2 regions of the Ensifer sp. 22460 genome follow, and region 1 is predicted to be linked to the other one. Evidence: predicted binding sites of a transcription regulator. Region 1 holds the regulator's gene; the other holds the start of a gene.
The links. Region 1 encodes HrcA, which represses chaperone genes, less so after heat shock. Its sites were predicted from a motif close to GTTAGCACTCNCNNNNNGNGAGTGCTAAC; they were not measured.
Positions count from the first base shown of each region.

Region 1 (4,919 bases):
TCGGCCCAGTTGGCGGTATAGACGCCGGGCGCACCGTCGAGTGCGTCGATTGAAAGACCGGAATCGTCCGAAAGCGCCGGCAGACCCGAGGCCTTGGCGGAGGCGAGCGCCTTGATGGTGGCGTTCTCCTCGAAGGTGGTGCCGGTTTCGTCGGGCTCGATGAAATTGAGGTCCGCCGCCGACTTCGCCTCGAAGCCGAGCGGGCCGATGAGATCGCGGATTTCGCGGATCTTGCCGGCATTGTGGCTGGCGACGATCAGCGTCTTGTTGTCGAGTTTGCGCATGGTATCTCGTTTCATATTCATTCGATGGACCAGAGGCCCGGCTCCGCACATTCAAGGCTGTTGCCGGCCGGATCGCGGAAGTAGAAGGATCGCGCCCCGTTCGGCCAGCGAAGATCGCTTTCGATCTTGATACCGGCCGCTACCAGTTTCGCTTTCCAGGCGTCGAGCGCCTCGGCGCGCACGCGAAAGCACATGTGTCCCCGGCCGGTCGTGCCATGCGGTGGCACCGGCAGGGTGGCGTCCGGCGCCGGCGGTTTCACCGTCTCGGCCGGATTGAAGATCAAAAGCACGCCTTGGCCGCAGCGGAAGAACACGTGCCGGTTTCCAGCGCGGGTGATCTTCTCAAGGCCGAGAACGCCGCCGTAGAAGGCCTCGGCGGCATCGAGATCGGTCGCGTAGAGCGCAGTCTCGAGTATGCCTTCCAGTGCCGGGGCCATCTTTTCTCCTGTGGTCAGCCTGCAATCGCCTGCTTCTGCAGCGCGACCAGTTCGGCAATGCCGTTCTTTGCCAAGCCCATCAGGCTTGCGAATTCCTCTTCCGAGAACGGCTTGCCTTCGGCCGTGCCCTGGATTTCAACGATGCCGCCGGAGCCGGTCATGACGAAGTTGGCGTCGGTCTCGGCGGCGGAATCTTCGAGGTAATCGAGGTCGATCACGGACTGGTTGGCGAAGATGCCGCAGGAGATGGCGGCGACATGGTCCTTCAGGACCTTCTCGACCTTGACCATGTTGCGCGCTTCCATCCACTTCAGGCAATCGTAGAGAGCGATCCAGGCACCGGTGATCGAGGCCGTGCGCGTGCCGCCATCGGCCTGAATGACGTCGCAGTCGATCGAGATCTGGCGCTCGCCGAGCGCCGGAAGGTCGACGACGGCGCGCAGCGACCGGCCGATCAGGCGCTGGATTTCCTGGGTGCGGCCGCTCTGCTTGCCGTTTGCCGCCTCACGCTTCATGCGCTCGCCGGTGGCGCGCGGCAGCATGCCGTATTCCGCCGTCACCCAACCCTTGCCGCCGTTGCGCAGCCAGGCCGGAACCTTTTCCTCAAGGCTGGCGGTGCACAGCACGTGCGTGTCGCCGAACCGCACCAGACAGGAGCCTTCCGCGTGCTTGGAAAAATTGCGCTCGAAAGAAACCTTGCGCATTTGGTCGGTTTTTCTGCCGGATGGCCGCATCGTCAACTCCTATCGTATCTCGTCAGCCTTCTAGAGCATGGCGCAGGCAAAGGGAACCGGTGGATAGCCGGGGGACCAGTCGATTTTTCCCTTTTGCCATCGGGCGGCAGGATCATTATATTCCGGGCACGGCAGGATGTGCCTGCGAGTGTGGAGTGACATGGTACTGCGCAATCCCGGAGCAAAGGAAATCGCAGCCGCGCTGGATGAGCGCTCGGGCGAAATTTTCCGTCGCATCGTGGAAACCTATCTGACGAGCGGCGAGCCGCTCGGCTCGCGCAATCTGTCGCGGCTCCTGCCGATGTCGCTCTCTCCCGCTTCCGTTCGCAATGTGATGAGCGATCTCGAAGATCTCGGTCTCATCTACTCGCCGCATGTCAGCGCTGGCCGTCTGCCCACCCAGACGGGGCTGCGCTTCTTCGTCGATGCCTTCATGCAGGTCGGCAATCTCTCGGTCGAGGACCGGGCGTCGATCGACCGTCAGGTTCGGCGCGATGATCATATGCAGCCGGTCGATGCGCTGCTGACCGAAGCCAGCCAGATGCTGTCAGGCATGTCACGCGGGGCCGGCCTCGTCATCACCGCCAAGGCCGATCCCGTACTGAAGCATGTCGAGTTCATTCGCCTGGCGCCGACCAAGGCGCTGGCCGTTCTCGTCGGCGAGCACGACCAGGTGGAAAACCGCATCGTCGAGCTGCCCGCCGGGGTCACCAGCTCGCAGCTCACCGAAGCCGCGAATTTCCTCAACGCCCATCTTGCCGGCCAGACGATCGGCGAGGTGCGCGCTCAGCTTGAAACGGTGAAGCGGACGGTGCGCGGCGAACTCGACGCGCTGTCGCAAGACCTCGTCGAGCGCGGTCTCGCCATCTGGTCGGGCAATGAAGGCGACGAGAAGCCGGCGCGGTTGATCGTGCGCGGCCGTGCCAATCTGCTCGAAGGGCTGGAGGGGGCCGAGGATATCGATCGGCTGCGCATGCTCTTCGACGACCTCGAAAAGAAGGACAGCCTGATCGAGCTGCTCGATCTTGCCGAGAGCGGTCCGGGCGTCCGGATCTTCATCGGCTCGGAAAACAAGCTCTTCTCGCTCTCCGGCTCCTCGCTGATCGTCGCGCCCTATCGCGATGGCGAGGATCGCATCGTCGGCGCGGTCGGCGTCATCGGGCCGACGCGGCTCAACTACTCCCGCATCGTGCCGATGGTCGATTATACCGCGCAGCTGATGTCGAGGCTTTCCCGCTAAAGGCGGGCTTTTAGTCGCTGCATGTCTCCTTAAATCGACCTCGATCAAGGACAAAGACATGCAGCAAATCAAAGTGTTACAGCGACCTTTGCGCGTCTGATAAGTCGCGCGGCGCTGTAGGAGCGCGATTGGACCCTTGATTTTTCGGCCCCAAACCTCGATATCGGCTTCAAATCCAGTCACAGCGCATTTTTGCTGACACGCAGGCTCGCGCTTGCGGCGTGGAAATGCGAAGGACGATAGAGACGACACTGCGGAGAACGTCATGACCGACGATACGAACAAGCACGGACCCGAGGCCACCGACGAGGTATTCGATGCCGCGCCCGATGTTGCCGACGCCGCTGAAGCTGCGCCGGTTGCCGAGCCCGATCCGTTGGAGCTCGCGAGAGCCGAGAGCGCCGAGCTGCGTGACAAGTACCTTCGACTTGCCGCCGAGATGGACAACCTGCGCCGCCGCACCGAACGCGACGTGAAGGATGCGAAGTCCTATTCCGTCGCCGGCTTCGCCCGCGACATGCTCGCCGTTTCGGATAACCTGCGCCGCGCCCTCGATGCCATTCCGGCAGAGGCCAGGGAAGCAGGCGAGGCTGGCCTCACCGCCCTGATCGAGGGCGTGGAAATGACCGAGCGCTCGATGCTTTCAGCGCTTGAGCGCCACGGCGTCAAGAAGCTTGAGCCGGAAGGCCAGAAGTTCGACCCGAACTTCCATCAGGCAATGTTCGAGATTCCCAATGCGGACGTGCCCAACAACACGGTGTTGCAGGTCGTTCAAGCCGGCTACGTGATCGGTGACCGTGTTCTGCGTCCGGCCATGGTCGGCGTCTCCAAGGGCGGACCGAAGGTCGTGGCCGGCGAAAACGGTGACGCACCGACTGCCTGATCCAACTGATCAGAGTTTAAAGAAACGCCGCGCGAAGTTCGCGCGGCGTTTTTGTTTTGAGCGGCGTCAGCCGCAAACGCTATCCGAAAAGCTGGTGCAGGTGATCGTTGAGGAAGCGGCCCTCCGGATCGACCTTGGCCCTCAGCGCCCGGAAATCGCCTGCACGGGGATAGAGCGCCGTCACATCCTCGGCGCCGAGGAAATGCAGCTTGCCCCAATGCGGCCGTGAGCCGTACTGCCGCAGGATCGTATCGACATCCCTCAGGTAGTCCCAATAATCGGTTCCCGGCTCGCCCGAGACCGAGAGCGTGATCGAGTCCTGCTCGAAGAAGGGGCTGATCCAGCCGGTGTCTCCGGCGGTGAAACGGTACTCGATCGGATAGATGCAGGTCGGGTGCTTTTCCAGCATCAGCTTGCGCACCGCCTTCACCGCATCCTTGCCGTGGGCGACGGGCACCGCATATTCGAGTTCGTGGAAATTCGGCACGTATTCGATCGGATAGATCTCGGAGGAATATGCGATCTTCTCGAAGCGGCGCTCCGTCGGTGCTTCCTCGGTGATGTCGATCACCTTCATCTCGCAGACGTCGGAGGTGCTGTCTGTGGTCGAGACCGATGCGGTGTCCGGCAGGCAATAGCAATGCCGGCTCTCGGGCACTGGGCACCAGAAAAAGCCGAAGTGGCGGTGTTTGGCGGCCAGTTCGTCGTGCTGTTCGATCATTTCGTCGAAGGTGCAGCGCCAGAGCCTTTCATGCAGATTGTAGCTGTCCATCGCCTGCAGCGTGATCTCCGAGATCACACCAAGCATGCCGACCGATACCCGCGCCGCCTCGAGCAGATCCGGTGTCGTCTCGTCGACAACGAGAATGCTCCCATCCGGCTGCACCAGGCGCATGCCGACGATCTGCGAGGCCATGTTGCCGAGCTTGGCGCCGGTCCCATGCGTCCCGGTCGTCAGCGCGCCAGCCAACGCCTGGCTGTCGATGTCGCCCTGATTGATCAGCGACAGGCCGTTGGATTTCAGCACCTTGCCGAGCTGATTGATGGTGGTACCCGCCTTCACCGCGACGCGCTTGCGCGCGTAGTCGATGCCGACGACACCCTGCATGTTGGAGAGCGTCAGCTGCAGCCCGCTGGTCAGCGCCACCGGCGTGAAGGAATGGCCGGAGCCGGCGCAGCGCACGTTCAGCCCTTGCGACGTCGCCTCGCGCACCATTTCGGCAAGAGCTGCCTCGCTCTCCGGCGCGCCGCGATGACGCACGATGCATGATTGGTTTCCGACCCAGTTGCGCCAGTGGCCACCTGCCTGAAGCATTTTCCCCTCCCTCAAACCGCGGTGAA
Region 1 covers NZ_JBQENZ010000012.1:43,164-48,082, forward strand. The annotation lists gene rdgB (RdgB/HAM1 family non-canonical purine NTP pyrophosphatase) at 1-284, opposite strand, end outside; gene ACTJKM_RS16515 (VOC family protein) at 302-721, opposite strand; gene rph (ribonuclease PH) at 736-1,455, opposite strand; gene hrcA (heat-inducible transcriptional repressor HrcA) at 1,616-2,695, shown strand; gene grpE (nucleotide exchange factor GrpE) at 2,961-3,578, shown strand; gene ACTJKM_RS16535 (D-arabinono-1,4-lactone oxidase) at 3,658-4,893, opposite strand; gene ACTJKM_RS16540 (SDR family NAD(P)-dependent oxidoreductase) at 4,905-4,919, opposite strand, start outside.

Region 2 (4,919 bases), on a different contig from region 1:
TCGCCAAATCGGGCTATGGTCGAGGGTGGTAATGACCACATCCCATTGTGAATTGGGATCGAGAAGGCCCTATGCCTGGATGATCCGTAGTGCCCGGATACCGGCCGCGTGGAGCAGCGCGGCCCTCGTCGTATCGCGGTCTCGTTTTTCGATGCCGCCCGCGGTGGTCTGCAGATCCATCACAGGATCTGCTGCTGTCCGGATCGGCACGATACCGACCTCCTCCCGCATCTCACGGATGGTGGCGACGGCACGTCGAGCAGCTGTCGCACTTCAGAATGTACCTGTGAGTGCAAGGATCGCATAATGTATCGTCGGGAACGAGGTAGGCGGAGAGGCCGCAAGCGCAGCCTCTCACGGGAAGGTCAGTTCACGGCGAGATTCGACCGCCACCGGACTTCGCTTTGATCATCCACGGCAGAACCGCGGGAGCTTTCACGAGTATGCCCTTCTTCTTCGCGAAGGCGCGGAGGGCGTCTCGCGCCACCTGAACGGGCTTGTGACCGTCATGGGCCAGGTAGCACGTCTTCAGGGTCGCGTCATGAATGATGTCGCGATTTCCTTTAGACCATTCCTCAAGGAAATCGATCGCATCGTGCAGGTTTGTGATTTCGAGGACCAGATCCTTCCTTTCACGCAGGTAAACTGGCCGGTCAAACATCTTCGTTTGCATTTCTACCTCACTGAATAGCTCCGTCACCACTCCCAACCTGAGCAGCCAGTCATCCAGCGGTGCCCAGTCGGTGGGGCCGGTCGGTTGGATTTCGTCAGGCCCGCTCTCGGGAGAACGGGCCTGAACCATCGCTCTAGAAGTCCATTCCTGCGCCGGCCGGTAGTGCTGGCGCGGCGTCCTTCTTAGGCTTCTCAGCGATCATCGCCTCGGTCGTAACCAGGAGGCCCGCGACGGAGGCAGCATCCTGGAGCGCGGTGCGCACCACCTTGGCCGGGTCGATCACACCTTGTATATACAGGTCGCCATATTCACCGGTCTGAGCGTTCCACCCGTAGGGGAAGTCCGTTTTCTCGCGCAGCTTGCCGACGATGATTGAGCCTTCGGCGCCAGCATTCTCAGCGATTTGTCGAACCGGTGCCTCGACCGCACGCCTCACGATCTCGATCCCAACCTTTTGGTCTTGATTGGCCGAAGGGAGATCGTCGAGCGCCTTGACCGCCCGTAGCAGCGCGACACCGCCACCAGGCAGAATACCTTCTTCCACTGCCGCTCGGGTGGCATGCAGCGCATCGTCGACGCGGTCTTTCTTTTCCTTCACCTCTACCTCGGTCGAGCCGCCGACACGAATGACGGCAACACCGCCGGCGAGTTTGGCCAGGCGCTCCTGCAGCTTCTCGCGATCGTAGTCGGACGTGGTTTCTTCGATCTGGGCGCGTATCTGCGAGACACGGCCGTCAATATCAGCTTTGGCGCCAACGCCGTCGATGATCGTTGTGTTCTCCTTCTCGATCGTGACTTTCTTCGCCCGGCCGAGCATGTCGAGGGTGACATTCTCGAGCTTGATACCGACGTCGTCAGACACAACCGTGCCGCCGGTGAGAACGGCGATATCTTCAAGCATGGCCTTGCGGCGATCGCCGAAGCCCGGAGCCTTGACAGCTGCGATCTTCAGGCCGCCGCGCAACTTGTTGACGACCAGCGTTGCGAGCGCTTCGCCTTCGACATCTTCAGCAATGATCAGCAGCGGCTTGCTGGATTGCACCACCGCTTCGAGCACCGGCAGCATGGCTTGAAGGTTGGAAAGCTTCTTCTCGTGAATGAGGATGTAGGGATCGTCGAATTCGGTCCGCATCTTGTCGGCATTCGTCACGAAATACGGGCTGAGATAGCCGCGGTCGAACTGCATACCTTCGACGACTTCGAGTTCGGTCTCCGCCGTCTTGGCTTCCTCGACGGTGATGACACCTTCATTCCCTACCTTTTGCATCGCCTCCGCGAGATAACGGCCGATTTCCTCGTCGCCGTTGGCCGAGATCGTGCCGACTTGAGCGATCTCCGAGTTGTTGGAGATCTTGCGGGCGTTGGTCTTGAGTTCCTTCACGATCGCGTCAACCGCGAGATCAATGCCGCGCTTGAGATCCATGGGATTCATGCCGGAAGCAACCGCCTTAGCCCCTTCCTTGACGATCGCCTGCGCCAGCACGGTGGCCGTGGTCGTTCCGTCACCGGCGAGATCGTTGGTTTTGGAGGCGACTTCGCGCAGCATCTGCGCGCCCATATTCTCGAACTTGTCTTCCAGTTCGATTTCCTTGGCGACCGAGACGCCGTCCTTGGTGATGCGAGGGGCGCCAAAGGACTTGTCGATAACGACATTGCGCCCCTTTGGGCCGAGCGTCACCTTGACGGCATTGGCAAGGACATCGACCCCACGCAGCATGCGTTCACGGGCATCGGTGTGAAACTTGACTTCTTTCGCAGCCATTTCCTTAACTCCTCAATAGGCAGCTATTTGACTGGTGGATTTATGGTGTGGTTGGCTCAGGCTGCCTGCTGGCGCTCGACTTGGGCTTCGAGGACACCGAGGACCTCGCTCTCTTTCATGATCAGCAGGTCTTCCCCGTCGATCTTGATCTCGGTCCCTGACCACTTGCCGAACAGGATGCGGTCGCCTGCCTTGACATCGAGCGCTTGGACCTGGCCCGCTTCGTTGCGTTCGCCAGGGCCGACGGCGACGACTTCACCCTCCTGAGGTTTCTCCTTTGCGGTATCGGGAATGATGATCCCGCCCCTGGTTTTCTCTTCCGATTCAACCCGGCGGACGAGAATACGATCATGCAGCGGTCGGAAAGACATGTTTTCCTCCATGGACAAACAGTAGTGACGTTGTTCCCCCATCACCGGACCGGATGACCAGTCCGGACGGGTACAAAACCTCATATGAGCGTCTTGCGCAAAATCATCTGGTTTCACGACTTTTCGGATTCAAGGGGTGAAACCAAAAAAATTAGCACTCGCATCGCGGGGCTGCTAACGTGCTGTAAAGGAACAACAAAGCCCTGCTTTGCGCTGAGAATTCCGTTGATAACCGCGAACAATTACGCCACCTTAGCGCTTATTGAGTAACGGAGATGAAGCATGCGATATTCATCGGCTTTCGAGCGTCAAATAAACGGCTACGGACTGACCACCGCGCATATCCTTTACCGCATTCCCGATTTAGAATCCGTTCTGCGGACCTAAGTCTGGCTCTTGCTCCCGACTTTCCTGAAATGCAGAAATTCCTCGTTTTCTGGCAAGCCAATCTCGACGGTCCGCTGCATTCCGTTCGCTATACCCATCAGCGCCTGATCCGACCGAACGAATGGCGCAGTATTGCAGGTGAGTTCAAGCTGCACTGAGATTTGCGTCGCGACCATAGATGTGGGGCGCCGTCTCGATGGCGCCCATGGGCAGGCAGTTCCTTCAAGACTCCCATCCGGCCGGATTGCAGCGCCGTCAGCGACATCAGGAACATGCGCTCGAGCAATTCGCTCATGCGTATCACGTCCCATTGCTGGCGATTGCCGGTGGCTCGAGCGACCTTCTGTCGAGGTGGCGCGGGGACGCCAGCGGGTCGTCGGCGGCGCGGCGTGCCGGGACAAGTCGCTCCACCAAGCGGATGACGACGGGAGACAGCGGCAGAAACACGGCTGCGACCAGCAGGTTGAAGGCGGCGTGGAGGCCGACGGCGGTTTCATCCGCCCGTTTGAAAACATGTGCTGATCGGCGCGACATGGCTCCTGCTCGCCGTTGGCCACTAAGATTATCGCCCGGTGGCAGAGCGGTACATTGTCACGTAGCATCCTCGCGTTAATGTGGTATTTGATATACTACATTAACGGGGAGCGCCCATGGACACGGACGAAGTACGCAAGCCTATGGTTTTTTCTGGCGAGCAGGTGAGCGGCAGAGATCTCAATGGCAGCAGCCTGATGCCGATGCTCGTCGTCGGGCTTGTGCTGGTTGCAATTGGCTACGCGGCCGTGATGATCTTTGTCTAGGCAGCCGTTTCAGGGGTGGGAGGGGCGTAACCTACGAGGCGGGCGCCCATTAAATGCGCTCCACTGGATAGGCGAAGCAGAGCCAGGCTGGTTGGCGGGCCACCGTAGAGAGGCTGCCTCCGGGACGTCAGCGGCCTATCGCCGTTGGTGGCCTGTTTCTACCGCTGCGCGGTGTGTGTGATTGTGGAAAGAACGTCTACGCGCTGTGTCCTGACTGAGCCGTCCGCCTCGACGATTGCCTGCCAGCGCCTATTGCCGCAGCGCACAGAAAGGCGCCAGCGGCCGTCATCCTCTCCTACCCCGCGTTCCACACGGGAGGAGACCAGGCCGCGGCGCATGTGGTCGCGCAAGGTTTGCGTCGGCCAGTTGAAGCGTGCCGCAAGCATCTCTGCCGGCAACAGGAATTCGCCTGCTGCATCGCGGGAAAGAACGAGCGGCTGGGTGTTGATTTCCATCATGACAGCGTCTCGGGCGCAGTCGGCGCAACGAGCAAGGAACCCTTGCCGCCGTCGAAGGCGATGGCAAGGCGAACGCAATGGACGATGCGCGGCGCCCGGTCGAGCAGGTGCATGGCGAACTCCGGCGGATGCGGCATGTGGAGCGCAGCAATCATCAATCCCGATACCATCCAGTCCCCCTTCGTCTCACGCAGCGTTCGCATTGATACCGAGCAGCGGGCCGAGCGCCGCCCGGTTCTGCACGATGTCGGCTAGCGTGTACTTGTCGAGCACGGCGAGGAACGCGCCTAGCGCCTCGTGCAGCATGCCCTTGAGCTGACAGGCTGGCGAAATCACGCAGCTGTGCCCTCCTGCTTGCATGCATTCGGCCAGCGCGAACTCCTCCTCGGTCGCTCGCACCAGCGCGCCAACAGCGATCTCCTCCGGTGTCTTCGCGAGCCGGATGCCGCCCGCACGCCCGCGCGTCGT
Region 2 covers NZ_JBQENZ010000052.1:200-5,118, reverse strand. The annotation lists gene ACTJKM_RS35100 (DUF982 domain-containing protein) at 371-673, opposite strand; gene groL (chaperonin GroEL) at 807-2,435, opposite strand; gene ACTJKM_RS35090 (co-chaperone GroES) at 2,492-2,806, opposite strand; partial or broken gene ACTJKM_RS35085 (aspartate-semialdehyde dehydrogenase) at 3,089-3,351, shown strand; gene ACTJKM_RS35080 (hypothetical protein) at 3,494-3,727, opposite strand; gene ACTJKM_RS35075 (hypothetical protein) at 3,844-3,993, shown strand; gene ACTJKM_RS35070 (DUF6522 family protein) at 4,152-4,451, opposite strand; gene ACTJKM_RS35065 (hypothetical protein) at 4,448-4,621, opposite strand; partial or broken gene ACTJKM_RS35060 (RrF2 family transcriptional regulator) at 4,638-4,919, opposite strand, start outside.
Region 2: a site for HrcA is predicted at 2,957-2,985, ahead of ACTJKM_RS35090 (co-chaperone GroES). Genes of this name have one in related genera too.